Regions from separate parts of the Clostridium gasigenes genome, predicted to be linked through region 2. Evidence: riboswitches for the same ligand, from Rfam matches in the RefSeq annotation. Region 2 holds a riboswitch; the other holds the start of a gene.
The links. A riboswitch is a leader RNA that binds a small molecule or an ion and turns the genes downstream of it on or off. The one in region 2 is predicted to bind thiamine pyrophosphate.

Region 1: another riboswitch for thiamine pyrophosphate. It lies ahead of thiD (bifunctional hydroxymethylpyrimidine kinase/phosphomethylpyrimidine kinase); the one in region 2 lies ahead of thiT (energy-coupled thiamine transporter ThiT).

The regions. Positions count from the first base shown of each region.
Region 1 is NZ_CP071376.1:3,309,449-3,321,543, reverse strand. Features, by position in the region: gene J1C67_RS15565 (cobyric acid synthase) at 1-377, shown strand, start outside; gene J1C67_RS15560 (Na/Pi cotransporter family protein) at 583-2,175, shown strand; TPP riboswitch at 2,233-2,331, shown strand; gene thiD (bifunctional hydroxymethylpyrimidine kinase/phosphomethylpyrimidine kinase) at 2,443-3,234, shown strand; gene thiM (hydroxyethylthiazole kinase) at 3,246-4,025, shown strand; gene tenA (thiaminase II) at 4,028-4,690, shown strand; gene thiT (energy-coupled thiamine transporter ThiT) at 4,705-5,313, shown strand; gene thiE (thiamine phosphate synthase) at 5,328-5,936, shown strand; gene J1C67_RS15530 (MORN repeat-containing protein) at 6,049-6,528, opposite strand; gene J1C67_RS15525 (hypothetical protein) at 6,915-7,061, opposite strand; gene J1C67_RS15520 (helix-turn-helix domain-containing protein) at 7,274-7,942, shown strand; gene J1C67_RS15515 (IS3 family transposase) at 7,918-8,829, shown strand; gene J1C67_RS15510 (GntR family transcriptional regulator) at 9,307-9,672, shown strand; gene J1C67_RS15505 (ABC transporter ATP-binding protein) at 9,676-10,374, shown strand; gene J1C67_RS15500 (hypothetical protein) at 10,384-11,064, shown strand; gene J1C67_RS15495 (DUF4097 family beta strand repeat-containing protein) at 11,085-11,876, shown strand; gene J1C67_RS15490 (sugar O-acetyltransferase) at 11,896-12,095, shown strand, end outside.
Region 2 is NZ_CP071376.1:1,109,447-1,121,541, forward strand. Features, by position in the region: gene J1C67_RS05470 (DegV family protein) at 1-228, shown strand, start outside; gene J1C67_RS05475 (PadR family transcriptional regulator) at 231-686, shown strand; gene J1C67_RS05480 (hypothetical protein) at 776-982, shown strand; TPP riboswitch at 1,010-1,114, shown strand; gene thiT (energy-coupled thiamine transporter ThiT) at 1,175-1,816, shown strand; gene J1C67_RS05490 (ferredoxin) at 1,871-2,056, opposite strand; gene J1C67_RS05495 (Mrp/NBP35 family ATP-binding protein) at 2,182-3,024, opposite strand; gene J1C67_RS05500 (YhfM domain-containing protein) at 3,028-3,870, opposite strand; gene J1C67_RS05505 (hypothetical protein) at 3,995-4,534, opposite strand; gene J1C67_RS05510 (hypothetical protein) at 4,590-5,861, opposite strand; gene rsmA (16S rRNA (adenine(1518)-N(6)/adenine(1519)-N(6))-dimethyltransferase RsmA) at 6,035-6,877, opposite strand; gene rnmV (ribonuclease M5) at 6,879-7,433, opposite strand; gene J1C67_RS05525 (resuscitation-promoting factor) at 7,657-8,727, opposite strand; gene J1C67_RS05530 (TatD family hydrolase) at 9,000-9,785, opposite strand; gene metG (methionine--tRNA ligase) at 10,052-11,680, opposite strand; gene metG (methionine--tRNA ligase) at 11,780-12,095, opposite strand, start outside.

The DNA of each region.
Region 1 (12,095 bases), 1.9 Mb from region 2:
AGATTAAAGGGGTAGTTACAGTAAATAGTAATATTATTAAAAGCTGTAATGGCATAACTGTTAGTGGTTATGAAATACATAATGGAAAAACAATTAAAAGTAAAGATTCTAAAGTTTTTATAAATGATATAAATGGTGAAGTAGTAGGAGTATGTAGCACAGATGGAAAGATACTTGGAACTTATCTTCATGGGATATTTGATGAGGGTAACTTTGCTAAAGAATTAATTAATAATATAAAAGAATATAATGGTATAAAATTATACAATGAAGAAAATCTAGATTATGAAAAATATAAATTAGAACAATACGATAAGTTAGCAGCATTACTAGAAGAGAATATTGATATGGAAAAAGTAGAAGAAATAATATTTTAAATAAGTAAAGCACTAAAAAAAATGATAGACCAGCAAATTACTCTGTTATTTTTTAAAAAGTGCATAAGTATTGTAATATGTTATATTTTTATACTATTAAATAATAAATTTAACATAGAATTAACCTATTTAGTTGTAGAAAAATGATAAAATAATAAATGATATTATTTTATATTTAAATTACTTAAGATAGGAGAGATTTAAAATGATTAATTTTGAAACTATAATAGGGCTTATAGGGGGACTTGGATTATTCCTATACGGAATGAAACTAATGGGTGATGGATTAGAAAATGCAGCGGGAGATAAACTTAAAGGAATACTTGAAAAATTAACAAGTAATCGATTTATAGGAGTTATTGTTGGAGCGTTAGTTACTTGCGTAATACAAAGTTCATCTGCTACTACAGTTATGGTAGTTAGTTTCGTTAATGCAGGGTTAATGTCATTAATGCAAGCAGCAGGCGTTATTATGGGAGCTAATATTGGGACAACAATTACAGCCCAGATGGTATCATTTAAATTAGATGCAATAGCACCATTAGTAATTGGAGTAGCTGCAGTAGTAGTAGTTACTGCAAAAAAGAAAAAAACAAGAGATATGGCAAATATAGCTTTAGGGTTTGGTATATTATTTATGGGAATGGGGCTAATGTCAAGTTCAATGAAGCCTCTTGCCGACGCACAATGGTTTAAAGACTTTGTATTAGTTGTTGGTGAAAATAGATTTTTAGGCGTATTAGCAGGACTTGCTATGACTGCGGTTGTACAAAGTTCTTCTGCAACAACAGGTATATTAGTAGCTTTAGCAACAACAGGAGCAATTAATATGAATATTGCATTACCAATTATTTTTGGTTGTAATATAGGAACTTGCGCAACCGCATTGTTAGCGTCAATAGGAACAAATAAAACAGCAAAAAAAGCAGCGTTAATACATTTATTCTTTAATATTGGAGGAACTTTAATTTTCCTACCATTTATGGATCCGTTAATAAGACTAGTTGAAAGTACAGATTCTAATGTTGCAAGACAAGTTGCAAACGCACATACTATATTTAATATTACAGTAACTGTAATAATGTTTCCACTTGCAGGATATTTAGTTAAATTAGCAAACAAAATATTACCAGGTGAGGATGAAATAGAAAAAGAAGGCGCAATATATTTAGATAAAAAATCATTAAATATACCAATAGTAGCTTGTGATCAAGTTGCAAAAGAAACTGTAAGAATGGCAAATAAATCAAAAGAAAACTTAAAGCTTGCTATGAAGGCTTTTATGGAAAATAATGAAGCAGCTATTACAAAAGTTTATCATAATGAAAAGATAATAAATGCGCTAGAAAAAGATATAACAGACTATTTAATAGAACTTTCACAGCTTGAACTACCAGAAGCTGAAATAAAGACATTTGCTTCAACTTATCATGTAATTAATGATGTTGAGAGAATTGGAGATCATGCTAAAAATATTGCAGACTTAGCAGTAGAGAAAATAAATGGTAGAATTGATATAGGGGTAGAAGCAACTAATGAGTTAACTATAATGTATAATAAAACATTAGAGGCTTTAGATTATGCAATTACTATGTATGAAAAAAGAGAAATTGGAAATAAAAATAACATTGAAAAAAATGAGGAAGAAATAGATAAATTAGAAAAATCATTAAGAGGAAACAATATAGATAGATTAAATAATAAAGTATGTTCACCTAATTCTGGTATTATATTTTTAGACATAATAAGTAATTTAGAAAGAATCGGAGATCATGCTAATAATATAGGAAAACTTTAATAAAAAAAGTTAAATTGACAAAAACATCTATAAGTATATAATTAAATTAATAGAATAACTAATAGCTAGGGGTGCATTTTATGCTGAGAGATACTAGTATCGACCCTCGTACCTGATCTGGATAATGCCAGCGTAGGAAAGCTTTTTAAATATATCAATAAAGTATATTTATTAAATTTAACTATTTAAGCTACATCCAAATTTTGGATGTAGCTTTTTTGTATGTTAAATTGAATATAGTTTGTATAAAAGGAGGAGGAATGAAAATTGAGAAATTATAAAATACCCACATTAACAATAGCAGGATCAGATTCATCAGGGGGAGCAGGTGTACAAGCAGATTTAAAAACATTTAGTGCAATAGGAACTTATGGAATGAGCGTTATTACTGCAGTGACTGCACAAAGCACTCAAGGAGTATTCTTAGTTGAAGAGCTAAGTGAGGAAATAATTAAGAGACAAATAGAGGTAGTTTTTGATGATATTGAGCCTAAGGCAGTAAAAATAGGTATGGTATCAAGCCCTGAAATAATTAAGATAATAGTGGATACATTAAAAAAGTATAATCCACAATATTTAGTTGTAGATCCAGTTATGATTTCAAAAGGTGGATATTCATTATTAAAGCCTGAGGCAAAGAAGAATTTAATAGAATACTTAATTCCCATGGCATATGTAATAACTCCAAATACATTAGAAGCAGAAGAAATAACGGGAATAAAAATAAATAATTTAGATGATATGAAAAAAGCGGGATATAAAATATTAGAACTTGGACCTAAATATGTACTTATGAAAGGCGGGCACTTAGATGGTGATGCAATAGATGTACTTATAGGACTGGATAAGTTTGAAGTGTACAGGGAAGAAAGATTAAATATAAAAAATACTCATGGAACAGGGTGCACCTTGTCATCAGCAATAACTTCATATTTGGCACTAGGAAAGAGTATTGATGAATCGGTAAAATTAAGTAAAGAATATATAACAGAAGCAATAAGAAATAGTTTTGATATAGGCAAGGGAATAGGGCCTGTACATCATTTTTATAAATTTTAGGAGGTGTAATTGTGTATAAATTAATAAACAAAGTAAAAGAAGTAAATCCTTTGGTACTTCATTATACAAATGAAGTTACTATTAATGATTGTGCTAATGCAACTTTAGCATTAGGTGGAAGTCCATTAATGAGCTATTCATATGAAGAGGTAGAAGAAATAGTCAGTATTGCAAGTTCAGTAATTATAAATATAGGAACAATGAACTCTTCAAGATTGAATCTATTTATTGAAGCCGGAAAAGCTGCAAATAAATATAATAAACCAGTTATATTAGATCCCGTAGGCGTATTTGCAACAAAAACTAGAGCTGATTTTATAAATAAACTATTAAACAAAGTTAGATTTGATGTTATAAAAGGAAATGTAGCAGAAATTAAATATATTGGAGGCTTCGATGTTAGAGGGCAGGGTGTAGATTCTTTTGATGATGGAGAGGATATATCTGAAATAATAAAAAGAGTAGCAAAAAAGCTAGATTGTATAGTAGTTGCAACAGGTAAGATCGATACCATAACAGATGGAAAAAAAGTAATAAAAATAAATAATGGAACAACTAAGCTTAAAAGCGTTACTGGAACAGGCTGCATGACTGCAAGTTTAATAGGTAGTTATATAGGGGCCTCAGAAAATAAACTTAATGCAGCCGCTATGGGAGTACTTACAATGTCGTTAAGTGGAGAACTAGCAGATAAAGAGGATATGTCAATTGGAACCTTTAAAGTTAACTTAATGGATAATATATTTAATATGAGTGAAGAAAAATTGCGTAAGTATGGAAAGGTGGAATAAATATGAAATTTACAGATTATTTATTTGAAGAAGTAAAAGGAATATGGGATGAATATTTAACTCATCCATTCGTAATCGAAATGGGAGAAGGTACTTTAGATAAAGATAAATTCAAAAATTACCTTATACAAGATTATTTATATCTTAAGGAGTACTCAAAAGTATTTTGTATAGGGATAGTTAAATCTAAAACAATGAAAGATATGAGATTTTTCTATAATTCTATAAAAGGGGCCATGAATGATGGAACCGCAGTTCATATAAGATATTTAGAGGGATTTGGTATATCACAAGAAGAAGTTGAAAACTGTGAATGTAAGTTAGTTACTTCAAGTTATACAAGCTATATGCAAGCATTAGCATTAACAGGAGAATTAAAAGAAATAGCAGCCACTATAATGCCTTGTACGTGGAGCTACAGCTATATAGGAAAATATTTATTTAAAACATATGGAGAAAACCTAGAAAATAATTTTTATAAACCGTGGATAGAATCATATGCATCACAAGGATATACTGATTTTACTAATGAATGGATAGATTATATTAATAATCTTTGCAAGGACTTAAGAGAAGAGGAAAAGAAAAAATTAGTAGGCATATTTGTAAATTCAAGTATTCATGAAATGAAATTCTGGGATATGGCTTATGAAAATATTAAATAAAAGGAGATGATATTATGGTTAATACTGTTATCATATTAGTTAGTATAGTATTATTCGTATTTTACTTAATTGATATTAAAAATAATAAAATAAATACAAAAACAATGGTTTTGGTAGGAATGACGTGTGCAATATCATATGTTCTATATATGATACCTCTAATAAAGTATCCACAAGGCGGAGGAATAACGATGCTTTCGATGATGCCTGTAATGATACTTTCTATATTATGTGGAAGACAAGCCGGGTTAACAGGTGGATTAATATTTGGATTACTTAAGATATTAAATGGCGCAATGATATTAAATCCAGCTCAATTCTTATTAGATTTTATATTTGCAACTATGGCACTAGGCCTTACAGGAACTTTTGGAAATAATAAAAAGTATAAAGTAGTATATGGATGCATATTAGCAATTGTTGTATCCGTTTCTATAAGTGTACTTTCTGGAGTAGTTTACTTTGGGCAATTTGCCCCTCCAGGAATGAATCTGTTAGTATATTCATTATTATATAATGTAAGTAGTGCAGGAGTTGAAGGTTTAGTAGTTACAATTGTAATAGGTATATTACCACTAAATAGGCTAAATAGGGTAGTTAATAAAAAAGATCTGTATTATTAGAGGAGAGAAGCTTTATGAAAGAAAAATTGAAATTATATTTAGTTACAGACTCAAAAATATTAAAGGGTAGAGATTTTTATAAGTGTATAGAAGATTCTTTAAGAGGTGGAGTGACAACAGTACAATTAAGAGAAAAAGAATCATCAGGAAAAGAATTTTTAGATAAAGCTTATAAATTAAGAGAATTAACTAAAAAATATAATGTTATGTTTATAATAAATGATAGAGTTGATATAGCGATTTTAGTAGAGGCTGATGGAGTACATGTAGGACAAAGTGATATTTCTCCATTAGAAGTTAGAAGGCTAATAGGCTCAGATAAAATAGTTGGTGTGTCTGCAAGAACATTAGAGGAAGCTATAGAAGCTAAGAAAAATGGAGCAGATTATTTAGGTGTAGGAGCGATGTTTGAAACAAACACTAAATTAGATGCAAAGGCTGTTAGTATAGATACTTTAAAATACATAAATGAAAATATAGATTTACCGATAGTTGCAATTGGAGGGTTAACTTTAGAAAATATAAAAAAAATTGAAGAATGTAATATAGATGGTTATGCAATTATATCTGCAATTTTAGGTGCTAAAGACATATATTTAGAAACCAAGAAATGGATAAAATAGCGAAGTGGATAATTTAAGCTAAAAGTAAAAATATATATTATAATAAGTATCTAAAAGATAAAAAGGATGTCTTATAATGATTGTAATCATTATAAGACATCTCATTTTAGCGCTATTTAACTAATTCGTCATCTTTCCAGACTCCAACAACTTTTTCACCATCGTGATAAGTCATTATTCCATCACCAATTCTGTTATCATCATTCCATAAACCTATGAAAATATCTCCATTTCCATAAACATAGATACCATTACCAGTTTTGGCACCTTTTAACCAGTTACCAACATACTTTTCACCATCTGGCCAAGTGTATATCCCATATCCAGTTATATCATCATTAACCCAAGTTCCTTGATAAACTTCACCATTTGACCATTCTAAAGTTCCTTCGCCATGGAATTTATTTTGTTTCCAATTTCCAACGTATCTTGAACCATTAGTAAAGGTAAATATTCCAAATCCATCTCTTTTACCATTTACGCCTTCGCCTTCATATATACCGTTAGTTACATGCTGCTCAGTTGCCTCTGCTTTATTAACGGCTATGTTTAAAGCAGAATCCTTAATATTAGTTAATTTAAATTTTTTCATTATTTTAGTTCCTTTCATCAATTACATGAATTTATGTAACATTAGTTTTATTATTTATAGCATATACTATTATAAAAATAATATGCAAATAGACTATTAATAATATATTAACATATTTTTAGTCTAATGGTAATATATTATGTCAATTAACAATAAATATCATTATATAAGGTTTAGTAATAAATCGTAAATAAAGTAATAATGGTATAGATTGAATTATATTATATTACAGAATGTTAAACGTAATTGCAAAATTTTAATAAAAGGCGGGGTTACATATTGAATAAAATATAAAAAAGGACTATGAAATAATTCTCAAAAATTGTTTCATAGTCCTTTTTATGTGTTCTATATAATTAGAACAAGCATATTGTTTATATTATTAATTATTTACCTGTTACTAATGTTAAAAGATATTTAAAATATTCAAGGTCTATACCCTCATTTTTACAATAAATTTTAAAATCCGAATTTAGTCTATCTTCTCTATATTTAGTATCAGCATATAAGTCGTATTGTTCGAAATTTGACATGTCGAAGCCCTCCTTTTATCATATTTTCCTCTCTTTTTGAACTTAGCATAAATGTGTTTGCATTGTCTTTCATAATATAGTCTCCTTTCATAATTAGCATATTTTAATATGCATTATTTTTTTATATAAAAAAGCCATGGATAGTTGATATGCTCCCTATATAGTAGACAGTTAAAATAATAAAACTGTTTTTATAAAGGGGGCATTTTATTATGGGACGAAAATCAAAAGCATCATCTGAAATTAAAATACAAGTTGTTGAAGAGTATTTAACAGGTGAAAATAGTTTAGCACAGATAGCCTATCGATTAGAAGTTAATCCATGTACAGTTGATGCATGGGTACGTAAATATAAAATATTAGGACCACAAGGGTTAATTACTGAAAGTAGAAACACATATTACCCTCCTGAAATTAAGATACAAGCAATAGCAGACTTTCTTAACGCAAAAGGTTCTTTAAGAGAAATTTGTATTCGTCATAATATTTCATCACATAGTGTTCTTCAACAATGGATAAAGCAGTATAATAGTGATAAGACAATTACATCTTGTGCTACTAAAGGAGCTGCTATTATGAACACTGGAAGAAAAACTACTTATGAAGAGAGAATGGAAATTGTTACATTCTGTATCGCTAATGCTAACGATTACAAATTAACCTCTAATGAATATAAAGTTTCTTATCAACAGGTTTATTGTTGGGTAAAGAAATATGAAAAAAACGATTTCGACGAGCTAGTCGATAGACGCGGAAAACATAAAACACTCGAAGAATTAAATGATTCTGAAAAACAGTTAAAACTTTTAGAATCTGAAAATAGGCGTTTGAAAATGGAGAATGATTTTCTAAAAAAATTAAAGGAGATAGAAAGGAGGTAGATACATCTAACAGTTCTCAAAAGAATAAATACATAGCAATAAAAGAGTTACATACGATTGGTTACTCAATTTCTGAATTGTGTAAGTATGCAAAAATTGCACGAGCATCTTATTATAAATGGCTTAATAGACCAGAAACGTTGAGAGATAGAGAAAATGCTATTGTTTTAGATGAAATTATTAAAGTTTATTTAGAAGTTAAAGGTATTTATGGATACCGTCGTATAACATTAAATATTAATAGAAGACTTAATTCACAATACAATCATAAGCGTATTTATAGACTTATGAAATCTATAAAGTTATCGTCAGTCATTCGTAGAAAAAGAAAAAATTATATTCAAAGCACACCTCAAATTACTGCTGAAAATGTGTTGAATCGAGAATTTACAGCTGAAAGACCAAATGAAAAATGGTTAACTGACGTAACAGAATTTAAACTAACAACTGGAAAAAAAGCTTACTTAAGTGCAATACTAGATTTAGGTGATAACAGTATTATTTCCTATGTATTAGGTCATTCAAACAACAATATACTTGTGTTTGATACATTAGACCAAGCTATCGATACGAACCCAACTGCAAAGCCAATTTTTCATAGTGATCGTGGTTTTCAATATACAAATAGAACGTTCAAAAATAAATTAGATAAATTTGAAGCAACACAGAGCATGTCTAGAGTTAGTCGCTGTATTGATAACGGTCCTATGGAAGGCTTTTGGGGCATACTTAAAGTTGAAATGTATTACCTAAGAAAATTTGATTCATATGAGGAACTTGAAGCAGCTATTGATGAATACATAGATTTTTATAATACAAAGAGGCTACAGAAAAAGCTAAAAGGCATGACTCCGATCGAATATCGAAGTCATACCTTAGCATCATAATTTTTTATTATTTACACTGTCTACTTGACAGGGGACAGTTCAAGTCCATGGCTTTAATATCATTATTAAAAATAAATATAAAAAATCCATGAGTAATAATAACTCACGGAAAATTAAACTATTTTATTTTTTTAGTTTAAAGTAGTACAGTCTTTACTATACTTGACGTAGAGTTACCAATGATTATATTAAATTTTGAATTAATATAGATGCTTTTAGTAAATTTATAATAATTTATCATTAAACCCTACCTCCTTTTAAATACTTATTAGGTAAATAATAACACTATTTGAAGCTGTTGTAAATGCTTTTTAGAAAAATAATTATAAAGTTAAGGAATATTGAGTAAATGGAAGATAATAATAGGTACAATAATATAATTTATATTAAATGCTTAAAATGCAATTAACAATTCGCTTGACATAGGTGTATTATACTATTAAGACAGCAAAACTGATGAAGATGAGGTGTATAAGTATGGAATTCGAATTAAATTCAAAGGAACCTATATATATACAAATAAAGAGGTTTATGAAAATGAGGATTGTTTCAGGTGAATTAAAAGAGGGGGAGAGATTGTTGTCTGTAAGAGATTATGCAAGTGAGCTTAAGGTTAATCCAAATACTATTTTAAGAGTTTATTCAGAACTTGAGAATGAGGGACTAATTAGTACCCAAAGAGGAATAGGTAAATTCGTAACTGAAGATGTAGAAAATATAAAAGTACTAAGAAAGCAAGCGTCAACAGATCTACTTAAAGACTTTATTTTAAAAAGTAAGGTTCTTGGATTTTCTAAAGAAGAAATAGTAGAACTAATTAAGTCGATGTATGAGGAGGTATAAAAGATGGGTAAGGTTTTAGAAATTAATAACCTAGTAAAAAGATTAGGAGGAAAAAATGTATTAAATGATATAACATTAAGCTTAGAGCGTGGAAAAGTTCTTGGCATTTTAGGTCCAAATGGTCAGGGGAAAACAACTTTATTAAACTTAATTGCAGGGCTATACAAACCAACCATGGGAGAAATAAAAGTAGATGGAATTTTAGTTGGATATGAAACTAAGAAAATAGTGTCATATCTTCAAGAAAAGGATTATTTATATAAGTGGATGACTGTAGAGGATGCAGCTTGTTTTTATAAAGACTTTTTTAATGATTTTGATGAAGTTAAACTAAGTGAATTACTTAAATTTATGAAATTAGATAAAAAAGCAAAGATAAAAACCTTATCTAAAGGTATGTTAGAAAAATTAGGACTTACTTTAACTTTAAGTAGAAAGAGTAAATTATATATATTAGATGAACCAATATCGGGAGTAGATACAATAAGTAGAGATAAAATAGTTGATACAATTATAAATAATTTAGATGAAGATACATCAATGATAATAACAACCCATTATGTAGGAGAACTTGAGAAACTTTTTGATAAAGTAATATTTATAGGTGAAGGATCCATAATTGAAAAAGGTGATGCTGAGGATCTTCGGGAAAAATATGGAGCATCCATAGACGAAATATATAGAAAGGTATTTGCAGAATAGGTGATGTGTATGAAAAATATATTAAATATAATGAAGTATAGTTTTAAATCTTTAAAAATTTTATATTTTATAGAATTCTTAATACTATTAGTAGGATTAGTTAGTGGTAAATTTTTATCACAATTTACTGGAGGATGGGATGTACTAGCAATAGTATCTACAATTGCTACAATGAATTTTATATCTTATATAATTTTATTTTCAAAACAAATTTCTAAAGACTATGGGTATTTATTATTTTTAACGCCAATTAAAGGTATTGAATTTATAGTAGGACATCTATTAGGATTAGTATCTGCAAATTTAATAGTTATAATAATAGCATTAATAGTGAATTTAATAAATATTGGGGAAATAAACAGTGGTATATTACAAGCAAGTGTTACGGTTATTATGGGGCTTATAACAGCATACTTAATAATTACTGCACTAATAGGAATATTTTCATCATATATTCGAAATAAATTCCTATCAATAATTGCAATTATTATTATTTTTAGTATTGGAAGTTTAATATATGATTTTATAACTTCAATTATATTAAGTATTATGCCATATGTTTATATAACTATAGGAAATAGTAATATAATAGAAATAGATGTAATATCATCGATTCTAGGTATTCTAACAGTACTAGCACTTCAAATTATCGCTGGAAAGTATATTGATAAAAAAATAGACATATTATAAATTAAATAGGGGTGTTAAAAATGAAAATTAAATTAACAATAATGGCAGTTATAATAGGTGTTTTAGCATTAGCTTTAACATCGTGTAATATAAAATTTGGAGTAGAATCAAGAAATGAAAATAATAATGAAGAAGTGGTAAATCAATCTATTTCAATTGACAATATAGAAAATATAGATATTTCTATAGGTGCAGCAAATATAATTATTAATGAAATAGAAGGTAATGATGTAAAGGTAGATTTTCTAGGACAAAGTAATTTAGCAGAGAAAACTATAGTTGAAAAAAGAGGAAATACTATAGTAATTGAAGAAAAGAAATATAATTCAGGTTGGATTAATGGGAAAAATACATTTAAAGATAGAAAAGTCACAATAGGTATTCCAAGCAGTTATATAGATAAGCTATCTTTAGAATATGGAGCTGGAAACGTTACAGTTAAAGGAATAAATGTAAGTGAATTAGATGTTGAAGGTGGAGCTGGTAATTTAGATATGAAAAATATAGTCTTTTCATCATTAGATTTAGAACAAGGAGTTGGAAATACAGATATAGATTTAAAAGAAAAATGCGGCAATATTAAAATAAGCGGAGGTGTAGGTAATCTTACTCTTAGAATGTCAGAAGTAGGTGGAGATTTAGCTTATGAGGGTGGAGTTGGAGAAACTGATATATATATACCTGATAAATCACCTGTAAGAATAAAAACATCATCAGGTTTAGGTGATGCAAAGATTAATGCAAGTACATCCGGAGAAAACACCTATGAATTTGATTTAAGTATTGGAATAGGTAGCTTATCGGTAAATTAAAAAAATGGAGGACTTTAATATGAAATCAGAAAAGCAAAAAATGTTAGATGGGGAACTTTACTCATCATGTGGAGATGAATTATTAAAAGAACGTCAACATGCAAAAGAGGTATTGTTTGACTTTAATAATCTTAGACCTAGTGAAGTAGAAAAAAGATATGAAATATTAAAAGGTTTATTCGGGAAAACTGGTGAAAAATTCTTTATTGAGTCACCTTT
Region 2 (12,095 bases):
AAACAATCTCTTTCAAAACTTCATGAAATAATTAAAGAACATCTTACGGAAGGAAAGTGTAAACTTTGGGTACTTCAAGGTGATGCTTTAGAAGAAGGCACTAAGTTCATGGAAAACCTAAGAAACTTACATAATGTAGTATCAGTCGAATTAACATTAGTTGGCGCTATGTCTGCAGCTCATTCAGGAAGAGGAATGATAGGTATAGCTATACAAAGGGTTGACTAGCTATGCAAAACTTTAGCTTTAATAACATATCTGATATTAAAGCAGAGGAAAAAAGGCTTCATGATGAGTATATGCAAAAATTATCTGAATTAAAGGCTCTGCAAAAAAGTAAAGAGTCTTCAGGTCAAATCTTTACTAAGGGTTTATTACCCATTTACGTGCTCCACATATTAACAAAAGGTCATGCCAATGGCAATGATATTTCTCAAAAAATAGGTCACCGTACAAATGGTCTTTGGGTGCCTAGTACCGGTGGAATTTATCCATTATTAAAGAAGCTTGAAAAAGAAGGATTTGTTATGGGTATTTGGGATGATCCAAAGAAAAAATTTCAAAAGTTTTATTCACTAACGCCTAAAGGACAAAATGAATATATTATTAGGAAAGATTTAATGAAACCGAGAATAGAAGAAGCTCTCAAGGTTTTTAAGATTATATATAAAGATATATACTTATAAGTATATATCTTTTTTTTGTATTTCTTTTCTATATTTGCACAAACTAATCATAAGGCACTTGAAAAAAATAATACTTAGGTGGTGTATTTATGAAAGGTAAAATTATTGATTTAAATAATTCCGAAGCTTTTGTTTCATTAGAAGATGATACTATAATAACTATACCGTTAACTAACTTTAATGCTTCCATCTCTATAGGTTCATCTATTGATATGGCTTCACTTTCTGGAAGCTATGGTCTTTATAATAATCATAGAGCAGAAATTGCTCAAAATAAACTAATTGACTTTTTCTAGTAATAACTGTAAAATTATTTTATATTTACAATGTGCTAGGGGTGCCTTAAGGCTGAGAGATGATTTACTATCATTAACCCTTTAAACCTGATCTTGGTTAATACCAGCGTAGGGAAGCCATATACGATGCGTGATAAAGTTATACTCACGCCCATGGTATCTCCTAGCATATTTTTTAGGAGGTATTTTTTTATGGAAAACTTTATATCAACCCTAAAAGAGAGTTATACAACTCTTTTAGGCAACCCTTTATCAATTTTAACCGTGGTAGGTGGCGTCTTACTCCTTTTGGCAATTATAAAATTCAAAAAGATAAAGTTAGATGCTAAATTAATGGCCAGAATAGGTATAGCATTAGCCCTTGCTACTATTTTAAATATGATTAAGATTTACTCATTACCAAATGGTGGTGGAAGTATTTCTCTTGGTAGCATGATTCCACTATTACTTATTGCATTTATGTATGGTCCTGAAATTGGATTATTAACTGGATTCTTATTTGGTATTATAAGCTTAATAATAAACCCTTATATAATTCATCCTATTCAAGTATTATTTGATTATCCTTTACCTTTTATGGCTATAGGTTTTGCAGGATACTTCAAAAACAATATGCCTTTAGGAACTACTATAGGAATGACACTTAGATTTGTATGTCACTTTATTTCAGGCTATGCTTTCTTTGGCGAATTTGCTCCTGAAGGTTGGTCACCAGCAGTTTACTCTTTAGCTGTTAACGGCGTTGCTGTTGGAGGAGAACTTATAATATGCTTAATTATTATGTCATTATTACCTATTAATAGAATTATAAAAGGAACCGACACCGTTTTTTAATATTAATATAGTTTTAAAAAAGCTACCCGAAAATGGGTAGCTTTTTTATATGTATTATTCTATTGAAATTGCATTAACCGGACAGCTTGATTCTGCATCTTTAGCTTCTTCTTCTTTTCCTTCTGGAACATCAGCTTTAGCTATTGCCTTTCCATCATCATCCATTTCAAATACATCTGGGCAGATTGATGGACATAATCCACAACCTATACATGTATCCTTATCAACACTTGCATTCATAAATATTCTCCTTTCTTTATAAGTGATTTTTAAAGAAATATCAAAAATTTAATATTTCTTTAAATTCACTTCAATTAGTATTACATTGATATTATTGCCTTATTATACGTTTATTATGTATATCCCTAATATAAGCCTTCAAATATTAATGAGTATAGATCATTATCTCTAACATATTCTTCTGCAATCCCAGCTTCTAAAGCTTCAGTTAAATCTAAATTTATTGGTAGTTCTCCAAGTAAATTTAACCCTAAATATTCTGCATGCTCTTCTGATGACTTTTTACTAAATACTTTCATTTTTGTATTGCAACCAGGGCAGCTAATATAAGCCATATTCTCAATTACCCCTCTTACCTTAACATTCATCTTGTTTGCCATAACAACAGCTTTTTTAACTATCATAGACACCATATCTTGTGGTGTTGCAACAACAACCATCTCACTTATAGGAAAACTTTGCATTATTGTTAATGTTACATCCGATGTTCCTGGAGGCATATCAATTAATAAATAATCTAATTCTCCCCAATTTGTATCAGTAAACATTTGTGTTAATACACTTGTTACTACAGGACCTCTCCATATTACCGGTTCATCCTCTATAGGAATTAAAAGATTCATTGACATTATTTTAATTCCACTTTTAGTTGAAACTGGCATATATTCAACTCCATCTTCTCCTACTTTTCTCATTTTAGCTCTTTCTTTATTTATCCCAAAAAACCTAGGCATAGATGGACCTGTTATATCTGCATCTAAAACTCCAACCTTATACCCTTTTTTTCTTAATATACTAGCTAATATTCCTGTAACCGTAGATTTACCCACTCCGCCTTTACCACTAATTACTCCTATTATATTTTTTACATCTCCGTAGTTTGGAATTACTTTTCCACAACTTTCTACCTTATTAGTCTCCTTTGAAGAACATGAATCCTTACTAGGACAACTTGAACAATCACTCATTTTTTACTCCTCCTCATACCATTCATTTGGTTTTGATATATTAGCTTCGCTAGTTACTATATTCCATTCCCTAAATTCATTTTTAGCTTTTATATAGTAATCTTCTTGTATTTTATCTTTTTTATTATCTACTGATATTTTAGACTTATATGTAGAACTATCATATCCTTTATTCTTAACTGTTAACACAACATCAAATTCACTTGCATTGTTATTTACTAATTCTATATCTGGTATTGTTTTTCTTGCTTTTTTCAAAAATGCTTCAATATCAGTTGAAAATACATACTTTAAACAATCTACATCCCCTTGAATATCTATTCCAACTTTATGAGGGGTTTCAGTAAATTCTTTTTTCTTTAAATTTAATACATTTGATATTGAATTATAATATATATATTCAAAATCTCTAGGTTTTCTAATAAATGATAAATTTTTCATTATACCCTCATCTACTCTACTAGATACCGTAAAGATGTTAGTATCATTATAAAAATTTCCTTCATGAGCTCCAACTATATAATTAAACTTTTCAACTTTATCGCCCATATTAAATTCAAAAATATAATCCGGACTTAATTCAGTTTTATTTTCACTCTCCTTAGAACTATAAAGCAATTTATACATATCTTCTATAGCCTTTGACTCTGTAACTATAAATTTGAAAGCAGGGTCACGTACACTTTGGATACTTATTTGATCTATATTTTGAGTTTGAAATTTTTCAAAGTACTCATTTTTAAAACCTAATTTTTTCTGCAAATTATCAATAGTATTACAACCTACAAAATTCAAGGAAATTAATATAGTAGCAACTACCGCCACTGCTTTTTTTGTTTTTTTCAATTATACCAGTCTCCTTTATGTAACTTAATTTCTTATAAATAATTAGGAGAAGCAATTTAGCTTCTCCTAATTACAAGTAAATTATAATACTTTAATTCTTCAATGGCAAATTTTATTCCATATACTATCTAAAGTTGTCAACTATCTCTTCAAAAACAACTTCAATACTAGGTTTAGATTTGCTATCATCATATTTAAAGTTAATCAAGATAACTTTTCCTTCAGAGTCTTCTCTAAAATAGCATTTGTTCCTGAAATTATTACTATTTTCTTTGACTTCATAATTTATTACATTCCAGGATACTCCATTGCTTTTATATTCATAATATTTTTTATTATTTATATTCTGAAATATCCTTATATCTACTTTATTTATGCTATCAAGATTATTTAGTATAGTTATATTTCCCTCAATTTTATCACTATTAAATCTAATCTCTAACTCCGTCTCATCTACATTCTCCATTCCCTCTTCTACTATCCATTCCCCAGGCAATAACACCTTGTATTCTCCTTCATTCAACTTATATTCAGAGAACTTATTAACGCCATTATTTCTCAGTGCCACTTTTTTTATATCTTCCGAGAAAAACTGTTGCATGCATACAAGAATAAACATTAGTGATAATAGTAATGATAAAATATAGATTTGCTTCTTATTCATACTAATCTGCTCATTAGGAATTATAAGTACTTCCTATATCCTATTAAATCTCATGTTATTGCATTGGCACAACAACAGTTGAGTTTTTAAAATCATAGAACATTAGCCAACATCCCATACCATTTCTATCTTTATCATCATCACTAATCCATGTTACGAAACCAGTCTTTCCTTCATATGGTTGTTCATCTTTTTCTCTCTTTCCTGGAACTCCATAAATGATATATTTAAGATTTCCTTCCTTGTCACATTTATATCCAAGCATAAATTTCCCATATTTTTTAATATACGGATAGTAATTTAACATTGGATAATATGCAACTGTATACTTATTGTAATTTGACATATTACACATTTCATATAAATCATTTACTTTCACTTTATACCATTTACAATATTTAATCTCTTGATATTTATCCCTACAATTTTCGAAGCCTCTTGCAATACCTTCAAAATACTCACCCACACTACCTCTTACTTCGAATATATCTGGAGCCTTATATTCCTTTTTTTCCTCAGTTTGAATACTTTCTTCATCATCTTCAAACTTTCCTCTTGGATCTACCTTTTCTATTGGCTCTGCTGGTTCTAACTTTGCCCCCTCAGTTTGAATACTGCCTTCATACTCTTCAAACTTTCCCCTTGGATCTACCGTTTCTATTGTTTCTACATTTCCTACTGTCTCTACCTTTTCTATTGTCTCTACCTTTTCTATTGGATCTGTAACTATTTCATTATCTCTATCACATTCATCATCATGCTTTTTGTGATCTTTATCTTTGCATTTACATTTGTCTTTATCCTTGTCTTTGTCCTTGTCTTTTTTCTTATCATATTTTTTATCCCAGTCTTTTTTAGCCATTTCAACCTTAGGTTTATGGCTTTCCTCAACGGCTTTAACAACCTTATAATTTTTCCAATTATCTGATGGCTGATCCCCATTAATAAATCCACACATTATAAATATAGGGATTCCATCTTTCATTTTAACTATTGCAGCCCCACATATTTTATCAAAGGCTACATCTAACCCTGCTATGTTATCAGCAAAGTATTCTTTTGTACATTCCCCTTTACCCCCATCTCCTACATCAATTTTACCAAGATTTATAAGTTGTTTTGAATCTCGCTTATTACAAATAAGCATAACATTATAATCATCAATATCTTTTCTTAAGTTTTGGGCATAAAACGATACCTTACATCTTTCTCCTTTTGCTTCTATCTTTGAATATCCTGATAATGTCTTATCACTAGTACTTGAATGACCTCGTTCGTCTTCTTGTAGTATTATAAAGTTTCTATACAATTTATTTATTTGTGACAAAACTTAAATTCCTCCATTTACATTAATTCAATATATTATATGCTTACTATACTAGAATATGTTAAAAAATAAACCTCTAAGGCTATCTGCTACTAAAACAGTACTCTTAGAGGTTTTTTTTATTTATATACTAGCCTAATATTAGCTATATTCAAAAATAACAAGCCAATATGCTAAAATAATTCATTTACTTTATTTGATAATTTTCCAAACTCCTGAATGCTTAACGTTTCCCCTCTTCTCTTTGGATCTATTCCAGCATTATCAAAGGCTAATTGTAAATTTTCCTTATCAAGGCCTATGCTCTTTAACCCATTCCATAAAGTTTTTCTTCTCATATTGAAAGAACTTCTTATTATATCAAAGAATAATTTTTCATTATCAAGTTGAACCTTTGGTTCTTCTAATCTATCTAATCTTATTACTATTGAATCAACCTTAGGTCTTGGTATAAATGATTCTGGTGGTACAGCTCTTACTATTGAAGTATTGCAGTAATATTGAACTAATAATGAAAGTGCTCCATAAGTTTTTGACCCTGGATCTGCATTCATTCTTTCTGCAACTTCTTTTTGAATCATTATTGTTAATGATTTAAATTTATAACCTTCTTTTAAAAGTTTAACAACTATTGGAGTTGTTACATAGTAAGGTAAATTTGCAACTAACTTAACGCTTTTTTCTTCTCCAATAATTTCGTTAAAGTCAACTTTAAGAGCATCATTATGTATTAACATAAGTTTTTGGTTATCACCAATCTCAGTTTGTAGTATAGATATTAAAGTACTATCTAATTCGATAGCTACAACTCTTTTAGCTTTTTTTAATAATTGTGTAGTTAAAGTTCCAACACCTGGTCCAATTTCTATAACCAAATCCTCTTCTGTTACTTCTGCACCTAAAACTATGTCTTCAGTTACAGTTTCATCTATCAAAAAGTTTTGACCTAAACTTTTTGTAAATCTAAAATTATATTTCTTTACAAGTTCTGCTGTTTTCATATCTTGTGTATCCATATTATTTACTCACTTCCAATTCTTTTTCTATTTTGTTTATAGCTTCTGTAAACTCTTCTTTTGTTATTCCATAATTATTTAATCTTGATAACATTTGATTTGCATTTCCATACCCTATTCCTATAATTTTTCCAAGCATCACTCTTCTCTTTCTAGAATCCTCTTTACCTGTTAATTTAAAATAGAACATATCTTGCGCCGTATAGAATTCTATTCTATCCTCTTCAGAGCTCTTTGCCCTGTTTAAAGCCTCTATTATCACTTCTGGAGTTGCATTCTCTACTCCTATGTTATTTCCCTTCATACCATCTTCTTGAGCTATATATGCATGTTTTATCCCTTTAACTCTTTTAGATATTATGCTTCTAATTTTTTCGCCTGCAAAATCAGGATCAGTGAATACAATAACACCTTTTCTTTTTTGTGCTTCTTTTATTCTGTCTATTACTTTTGCATTTATTCCAAAACCACCTACCGCTATCAATTCAGCATCTACTGCTTGTTTAACCGCAGTTATGTCATCTCGTCCTTCTACAACTATAACCTCTTTAATCAAATTCTTACTTCCTTTCAACTTTCCCCGTATTAGTTATTTTTTCAAGTTACCTTACTCTTTTAATTCATATGTCTTGTTTCTATATATTAATTTATCCTTATCTACTTATTATGTCAAACAATTTAGGTCTTTAGGCATATTTTTTTAATATATCGTATGCCCTAAAGCTTTCAGCTCCCTAACTTTTCAAATAAAAAAGGTGCTCATTTGAGCACCTTTTATTTTACCATTCACCGGGATATGCAATTATGCTAACGGCAATGCCGTATCTTCTTCCCCAGTTCATTGCTTCATCATGTGAATCTACATAAATATCTATTATATTACCTTTAATTGCTCCACCAGTATCAGAAGCTATTGCTTCACCATAACCTTCAACATATACTAGCGATCCTAGTGGTATTACCCTTGGATCAACTGCTATAGTTCCTCTACCGCCACGAGCGCTTGTTGGTGTGGTCCCTGTAGCAGTAATCCCATCGCCATAATAGGCTGTGGATTCGCAATATAGTGTATTCCCATAAGATTGTGAACCTCTACTTACACCGCTACTTACATCTATACTTGCACTTGCAAGTTCTACTTTTGTTCCAACTACAGTAATTTCTGTAACTGGAGCTGAAATAACTTTAGTTGCTTTTGCAGTTCTTAATACCTCTTTGCCATTTTTAAAAACTACTTCATAAACTACTTCTTTTTCTCCTAAAACCCCTTCTTGTCTTACCTCTTTTACACTACTATCTAATTCTGAATCAGTTTCTTCACCAGTATCATAATGTAAAACCTCTTTTGCTGTCTCTTGTTTTATATCAACTTTAACTAGTTGTATATTCATGTCTTTTTCAATTTTAGCATCTAAAGCTGGCGTTATTTCATCTAAACCTTCTTTAAATTCTATTCCTTGATTCTTTAGTTCAGCATCTTCTGCTTTAATCATATCTGCTACAGTAGCCTCTGCTGTGTCAATAGATAATTCTTTATCATTAACTGTAAGCTTAACTTCTATTGCTTTTATAACATCTATTGTATCTTTTTCGGATACGCTATTGTTTAAAGCAGGTTTTACTTTATCCTTAGGCGTAAGTTCTACCCCCTTAGATTCTAGTACATCTTTAACAGTCCCTTTATATGTGACAAACGTCTCTTTCTTTCCGTCTATGCTAATCTCAATTGTCTTTCTCTTATTTATAAATGTCACAGCTATGATACTTGCTATTGCAAGACCAATAATTATTTTTGCCTTCGGACTGTTAGAAAAATTGTTTTTCAGGTATTTTTTACATTTTTCTATCATCTACTTTACCTCCCTTGGCAAGATTGTCTTTTAACATTATATAGTAAAATATAATGTATTGTCAAACTGACAACTTCTTGCATTACTTGAACTGCTTTTCTAATACACATTGTGTATAATTAAAATTATTAAATATTAAATAAATAATAGCGAATTTTATCGCAGTTCTTTTTGAGTTATTTTAGATCAATATTCAATTGTACGTAATTGCCTTTATAAGTATATTTTACTTATATGTACTTTAATGTAAATATCTGTACTCCTATTGTACTTTATATTTTTTTATCAATCAACCTGGTAAAATTATCATTTACTGTTATATTTACTTCTTTAGAGCTGATTTCCTTTATTTGCGCAATCTGTTCTATTATATGGCTTATATAGTCTGATTTATTACGTTTTCCTCGGTTTGGCACCGGAGTCATATATGGACAATCTGTTTCTACCAGTAATTTTTCAAGTGGTATAGCTTTTACTACCTCTGCTATTTTATTAGCATTTTTAAAAGTAACTACACCTGTTATTCCTATATAATATCCAAGTTTAATACATTCTTTAGCAAACTCTACGCTCCCTGAAAAGCAATGTACTATCCCTTTAACTGAAGGAAACTCTTTCATTATTTCAAGGGTATCTCCATGAGCATCTCTATCATGAATTACCACTGGAAGATTTAATTCTTTAGCCAAATTCATTTGTGTTCTAAATACATCTTTTTGTACTTCCTTTAAAGGATTGCCATCATAGTGGTAATCTAATCCAATTTCTCCAATGGCTAGTATCTTTTTATTTTCTTTTACATATTCAATTATTTCTGATTTAACATCATTATTAAAATCATTTGCCTCACTTGGATGGATTCCTAGTGCTCCATATATAAAATCATATTTCTTAGTTAAGTTATTAGTTTTTTCAATACTCTCATAATCCGATGAACAATTTAATACAAAAGCTACACCATTTTCTTGTATTTGCTTTAAAACCTCATCTCGATCTTCATTAAACGCATCTGAATCATAATGAGCGTGTGTATCAAAAATCACATATTTATTTTCCATGTTTTTTCCTCCTATTTTTACATTAATATATTACATATTATATATTATAGACAAAAAAGGTATTAATTAAGCCTCTTAACATACCACTGGTTATTTAGTTATGTAATATTTTCTTAATTTTTTTGACACTTAAATGACATATAATTGAGTTATATTTATACTTGTAGAGTAGTTAAAACATTATTATTTACCCCTAAACATTTTAATTGTATAATCCCTAGAGCTCAATCGTCCCCCAAAATGATATAGCTCTAGGGTATTTTTTTCTAGAATTTTTTCTCTTTTAACCTTTTAAGTTCTTCTATTGATTTCTTTTTATCTATTCTTTCAAATAAAACTTCTACTTCTCCAATTAATCCTTCTTTCTTTTCTACAAAACTCCAAATTGGTTCTTCTAGTTTTAAAAATTCTGCAATCTTTTCACAAGTGAAAGGCATAAACGGATATAGTAAGTTTGTTAAATTAACTATTATTTGAATGCATGTATATATTGTTTGACAACATTGTTTCCTATTTTTCTCTATTGAAATCCAAGGTTTTTCGTCATCAAATATTTTATTTCCCTTTTTAATAAGATAAAATATATCTTCTAATGCACTTTTAAATTTACCTTCTTCAATTTTATCACCTACATCAAAATATAGATTTAAAATTTCATCTTGTAATTTCTTATTCATAGTTCCATTTGGAATTCTTGAATTTAAGTTTTTCTTTGAAAATATTAATGTTCTATTCACAAAATTACCAAAGCTCGAAAGCAAATCTGTATTTATTGTATTAATAAAATCTCTCCATGTAAAATCGGTATCGCGAACTTCTGGGGATTTTAAAGCTAAATAGTATCTAACGCTATCCGCATTATAATTTTCTACTATATAATCTGCCCATATAGCCCAATTTTTCACTGCTGAAAAACTTTTACCTTCTAGTTTCAAATATTCACTTGATATTATTCTTAAGTTTGGATTTTTTATATCTAATCCTACCAATATTGCTGGAAAAATAACTGTATGAAATGGAATATTATCTTTTCCATGAACAAAATATACTCTTGAATCTTCCCCTTGCCAATATTCTTTAAAATCTTCTTCTTTTTCTTGAAGACATTCCATGCTAGCAGTTAAGTATCCCATAACAGCTTCAATCCAAACGAATATTTTTTTATCTTCATATCCTTCTAAAGGGACATCAACGCCCCAATTTAAATCTCTAGTTACAGCTCTGTCTCTAAGTCCTTCATCCAAATATCTATTTACTATTTTTTGAGCATTATCTCTCCAACCTTGTTGCTCTATTGCTAATCTTTTAACATCCTTTTCAAATTTAGATAAAGTGAAAAATAAATGATTTGTTTCTTTATCTTTAGGTTCTGATTTGCAAGTTTTGCATTTCTTCTCGAGTAATTCATCAGCTTCTATAATTTCAGAACAGATTTCGCATTGATCTCCAGTTGCATATCCTCCGCAACGTGGACATTTACCTTCTATATATCTATCTAATAAAAATTCATTACAAGTTTCACAATAAGTTTGCTTTACTTTCTTCTCGTAAATATATTCTTTATTATATAACTCTAAGATAAACTCACTAACTCTATCCTTATGATACTTGGAACTTGTTTTAGCAAAAATATCAAAAGAAAATCCTAAAGATTTAAAGCACTTTTCAAATTCATTGTGATACTTTATAGTTGCTTCTAAAGGTGTTATCCCATCTTCCTTTGCCTTCATTGTTACAGGAGTTCCATGACAATCTGTTCCTGATAAGAAAATTACTTCATCTCCCATAAGTCTATGATATCTTGCTATTATGTCCCCTGGTAATAAAACCGCTATTCTTCCTAAATGCAAAGGCCCATTTGCATAAGGCCAAGCATTACCAACTATAATCTTCATATATATAGCCCCCCTAATTTTCAATTGTTAATTCATACTAAATAATTGATTATGGATAAAAACTCCATCAATTTGATGGAGTTTTTATCCTTATTGTTATTATCTTACTTGGCTTCCTGTTGGTAATTTACCAGGGTTTATAACTTGTAATAAACTATCATCATCTGTAGCTGCTGCTAAGATCATTCCTTGTGATAATTCACCTCTTAGTGTAACTGGTTTTAAGTTAGCAACTAAAACTACATATTTACCAACTAAATCTTCTGGCTTGTAGTATTGCGCTATTCCTGAAACTACCTGTCTTTCTTCACCATTTATATCTACTTTAAGCTTAAATAATTTCTTAGCTTTCTTCATTGGTTCACAAGCTATTACTTTTACTACTCTTAAATCTATTTTATCAAAATCATCTATT